2 regions of the Mesorhizobium sp. P160187 genome follow, and region 1 is predicted to be linked to the other one. Evidence: riboswitches for the same ligand, from Rfam matches in the RefSeq annotation. Region 1 holds a riboswitch; the other holds the start of a gene.
The links. Region 1 has a riboswitch for cobalamin ahead of AC3CCE_RS14970 (aromatic ring-hydroxylating oxygenase subunit alpha). Riboswitches for the same ligand answer to the same signal wherever they lie in the genome.
Positions count from the first base shown of each region.

Region 2: it holds a riboswitch for cobalamin, as region 1 does, so the genes downstream of both, AC3CCE_RS22260 (DUF1636 family protein) here and AC3CCE_RS14970 (aromatic ring-hydroxylating oxygenase subunit alpha) in region 1, are expected to answer to the same signal.

Region 1 is NZ_JBYMDX010000003.1:2,374,051-2,376,242, reverse strand. Features, by position in the region: gene AC3CCE_RS14970 (aromatic ring-hydroxylating oxygenase subunit alpha) at 1-772, opposite strand, end outside; cobalamin riboswitch at 890-1,091, opposite strand; gene AC3CCE_RS14965 (DUF680 domain-containing protein) at 1,591-1,797, shown strand; gene AC3CCE_RS14960 (DUF680 domain-containing protein) at 1,864-2,067, shown strand; gene AC3CCE_RS14955 (DUF680 domain-containing protein) at 2,139-2,192, shown strand, end outside.
Region 2 is NZ_JBYMDX010000004.1:1,074,453-1,076,644, reverse strand. Features, by position in the region: gene cobW (cobalamin biosynthesis protein CobW) at 1-341, opposite strand, end outside; gene AC3CCE_RS22260 (DUF1636 family protein) at 344-769, opposite strand; cobalamin riboswitch at 808-1,012, opposite strand; gene AC3CCE_RS22255 (winged helix-turn-helix domain-containing protein) at 1,042-2,192, opposite strand, start outside.

The DNA.
Region 1 (2,192 bases):
GGTATTGCCCGGCCGGATCGATGCGGAACTTGCTCGGCAGGCCCGCCGCCTCGCATTTCGCCCAGTGCGCCAGCATCTCCGGATCGCTGTCGGCGCCCTGCACGCCGGTCACCGTCGGCGCTTCGGGGAATGTCTTGCACAGCTCCGGATGATTGCCGGCGCAGTGATAGCATTCGCGGTTGTTTTCCCAGACCAGCTTCCAGTTGCCCTTCTCTATGATGGTGCTCTCGAAGGCGACCTTGGCTTCATTCAGCCGGTGCGGCTTGAGGTAGGGCTCTATCATGGCGCGCATCGGCGCAAAGTCGGCAGGTTCTTTCGCCAGGCAGATGAAGATGTAGCCGCCGACGCTCTCGCAGGCGACGGGCTTCAGGCCGAACTGGCTCTTGTCGAAACCGTCGGCCATCTGGCGGGCAAACAGCAGCCGGCCGTCAAGCTCGTAGGTCCACTGGTGATAAGGGCAGACAAGCTTTGCCGCCATGCCCTTCTCAGTGTTGCAGACACGGCTGCCGCGATGGCGGCAGGAATTGTGAAAGGCGTTGATGGTGCCCTTCTGGTCGCGGACCAGCACCACCGGATAATCGCCGATCTGCACGGTGATATAGCTGCCGGGCTTCGGCAGTTCGCAATCATGGCCGATGAACAGCCAGTCGCGATACCAGATAAGCTCCATGTCGAGCTTGAAATAGTCCGGGTCGGTGTAGAAGGGCTGTTCCAGCGAAAAGCCTTGCTTGCGGCCGTTCAGGAGCCTCAGCATGTCGTTGCGCGTATCCATAGTTCTGTCCTCGTGGTTTAAGGACTGAACTTGGTGGTGATGGAGGAAGGATCGGACGCAGGCCGGCGCGGCGCCGGACATGCACTATCCACCTCTTGACCGCCCACCGCGATCAGTCGAGTCTATGCATCTCGGGCTGGTTTCCGGGCTCTGGAGTTGTCCTTGCGGACCATCGCGACACCTTCCCAGGCTCTTGCCCAGTGGTCTCCCGTTGCGACTTCAACTCCACCACCGTTGCGGGGGCAGCGCCGGATTCTGACCGGCTTCCCAATTCTCCGCTGCGTCGTCACGAAGCGGCACCTGAGATGCGATCATCTAATCACGGCAGCGATCGCGACGTCGGCATGAAAGCGACATCGTATCCATGCGGCGCGACACGCGCGGCATACGCTCCCCGCCGCCGGTCAAAGAGCTGAGACGTTTCTTGCGACGCCATCATCGCCGTTTCGAATCGCTGCGGATCCAGTTCGATCGGGGGCAAAAAGGGCTCAACGGTATCGAAAAGTTACTATTAGCAATCTCTAATCGAACCGAACGGTTCGTTTCTGTTGACAATGCGTGCAGGACGGTGTGAACGACGGCCCGGAAACCGACACCGGAGCGAACCACTCGGTTCGACATAAGCAACTGAAAACAATACAATAAACAGCCATGAAGGAACTTCCTGGTACAATTTCAAGGTGCAGGAGCGTGGTCCACACGGAACAACTTCGTGATTGGAAACCAGCCTATGGCTTTCCCACATCGGGGCTGTCCGAACGACGCGAATTCCTCCCAAGACACGCCGCTAGACGGACAGACAAACTGGAGTACTAAAAATGAAAAAGATCATCCTCACTGCCGCAGCCGTTTTGGCGATCACCGGCAGCGCCTTCGCCGGTAGCGACAATTACGGTTCCAATGGTGCGAACCAGCCAGCCGTCTCGGTCGACAGCTCGTATACGGCTTCCATTCAGAAGCCGGCGCACGCTGACAAGCAGCCTGTCGTTCAGGGCGCCGACCGCGACCTCTACGGCAATCGCTGATCCCGACCAAAGAAGGGCGGCTAACCCGTCGCTCTCGGGATCCCAAAAAATTCAGGAGTATTTGAAATGAAAAAGATCATCCTTGCTGCCGCCGCCATTTTGGCCATCTCCGGCAGCGCTTTCGCCGGCAGCGACAACTACGGTTCGAACGGCGCCAACCAGCCTGCGATTACGTCGACCGATAGTGGCCATACGGCTTCGGTTGAGAAGTCGGCTCCAGCCGAGCAGGCGCCTGCCCACGGTGCCGACCGTAACCTTTTCGGCCGCTAAAAGCCGGTTTCCAGCACGTGGCGGGCTTATCCGCTGCAGCTGGCGGCATCAGAAAAATTCAGGAGACTAAAATGAAGAAGATCGTTCTTGCCGCCGCAGCCGTTCTGGCTGTTTCGAGCGCTGCC
Region 2 (2,192 bases), on a different contig from region 1:
AGAGCGAGGCCCGAGGTCTCGATCAGGATGTGGTCGACCCTCGGTGTCAGCGCGAGGATCTTGTCGAGGGCGGGCACGAAATCGTCGGCGACTGTACAGCAGATGCAGCCATTGGCCAGTTCGACGATGTTTTCCTCGGGGCAAGTGTCGATGCCGCAGCCTTTCAGGATTTCCCCGTCGATGCCGATGTCGCCGAACTCGTTGACGATGATGGCGATGCGCTTGCCGCCGGCATTTTCCAGGAGATGGCGGACCAGCGTCGTCTTGCCGGCGCCGAGGAAGCCTGTAACGACAGTGCAGGGAACACGGGAGAGGTTGGCGGCCGGGTTTGAAGCGTTCATCGTCAGTCCTTCAGCATGTCGAGGGGTGGGATGCGGGCAACGAGGCCGCGCTTGAGGCTATCGGGCCGGCCGCGCCACGGGATGAGGCCGTCGGCCGAAGTCGCGAAGAGCTTTGCGCCGGTAACGAGGTCGGCGCCGCTGGTTGCGGTCAGATCGCCGAAGACATAGCTCCAGCAGCCATCGCGCAGGATCGCGGCGCTGAGGCGGCGCTTGCAATTGCCGAGACATTCGGCGGTGCGGACCCGGATATCGCCGGCAGCGGCGCGGCGTGTGTCCTCAGCCAGCAATTCGCCGGCGCGCGGATGGGCGTCGGAACCGGTCTCATCGCGGCAGGAGGCGCAGACGATGACGGTCACGCCGGTCAGGGCGTCGTTGTCCCTGGACGCAATGTCCGCTGTGCCAGCCGAAAAACTGCTGTTCTGGTCCAAAAACCGTGCTCCTTGCCCGGAAACCCGCCAGGCGATCGGATACTTTGTCTCAGACGGCAGGTCTCCTGGCTCGCGGGTCATCGCCTTGGTTAGCCGCCTTCCCGGTGTTACCCAGTGGCTTTCGGCCTTGGCTCTTCGCTTACAGTTGCGGGGACAGCCGCGGATTTGGGATTTTCGTCCCGCACCGCATTCCCTCTTGGCCCTTGCCGTTGCGGGCAGGGGACCGTCTGGAGCGGATTTAGGCTGCTGCGGGGAGTTGTGTCAACGCGCTGCTACGACATGGCGATGTCGGCCAGGGGTTTCCCCAGATTGCCGGCCGGCGCCACTTCGATGCGCTCAAGGCCAAGCCAGCCCTGCATCTGCTTCAATTCCTCGAACAGCTCTGCGGCAGTTTCCGGCGGCGCGCCGGGTTCGGCGTAGGCGGCGTGGACGCGCAGCACGCTGGCCGGGCGGTCGGCCTTGAGATCGACGCGGGCGACGATCCGGTCGCCGAGCAGGAAGGGCAGCACGTAGTAGCCATATTGGCGCTTGTCAGCCGGGGTGTAGATCTCGATGCGGTAGTGGAAATCGAACAGGCGCTCGGTGCGCGAGCGCTCGAAGACCACCGGATCGAAGGGCGCCAGTAGCGCGCGGGCCTCGATCTTTCGCGGCAGGCGGGCGTCCCTATAGAGGTAAGCCGGCTTGTCCCAGCCTTCGACGTTTACCGGCAGCAACTCGCCCATCTCAACCAGTTCCTCCAACCGGCCCTTCATGTCGGCCGGCGACAAGCGGAAATAATCGCGCAGGTCACCCGACGTCGCGATGCCGTGGGCGCGGGCGGAAATGCGCAGCAATTCGCGGTGCGCGTCCTCGGCCGCCGGCACCGGCAGATCGAGGATCGCCTGCGGCAGAACGCGCTCGGGCAGGTCGTAGAAACGCTCGAAGCCACGGCGGTGCGCCGTGGTGATGCGTCCGGCCCAGAACAGCCATTCGAAGGCGTGCTTGGCGTGGCTCCAGCCCCACCAGCCGCCCGAACCTTTCTGGCCTTCCAGTGCCGAAGCGGCAATCGGGCCGCGCTCGGCGACCGCGCGGTAGATCTCTTCGATATAGGCGGCGTGCTCGCGGCCCCATTTGGCGAGGCCGAGATACATTTCGTCGCCCTGCTCGGCGCGCTGCATGCGCCAGCGCATCAACGGGTAGGTCTCGACCGGCAGGAACGAGGCCTCATGCGCCCAGTACTCGAACACGGTGCGCTTGCGGGTGATTGCGGCATTGTCGAGCAGGGTGAGCGGGTAGGGGCCAAGGCGCGAATAGAGCGGCATATAGTGGGCGCGCACCACGGTGCTGACGGAATCGATCTGCAGCAGGCCGGTGCGCGACAGCACGCGGGCGAGGTGGCGGCGATCGGGCGTGCCGACCGGGCGGGGATCGAGAAATCCTTGCG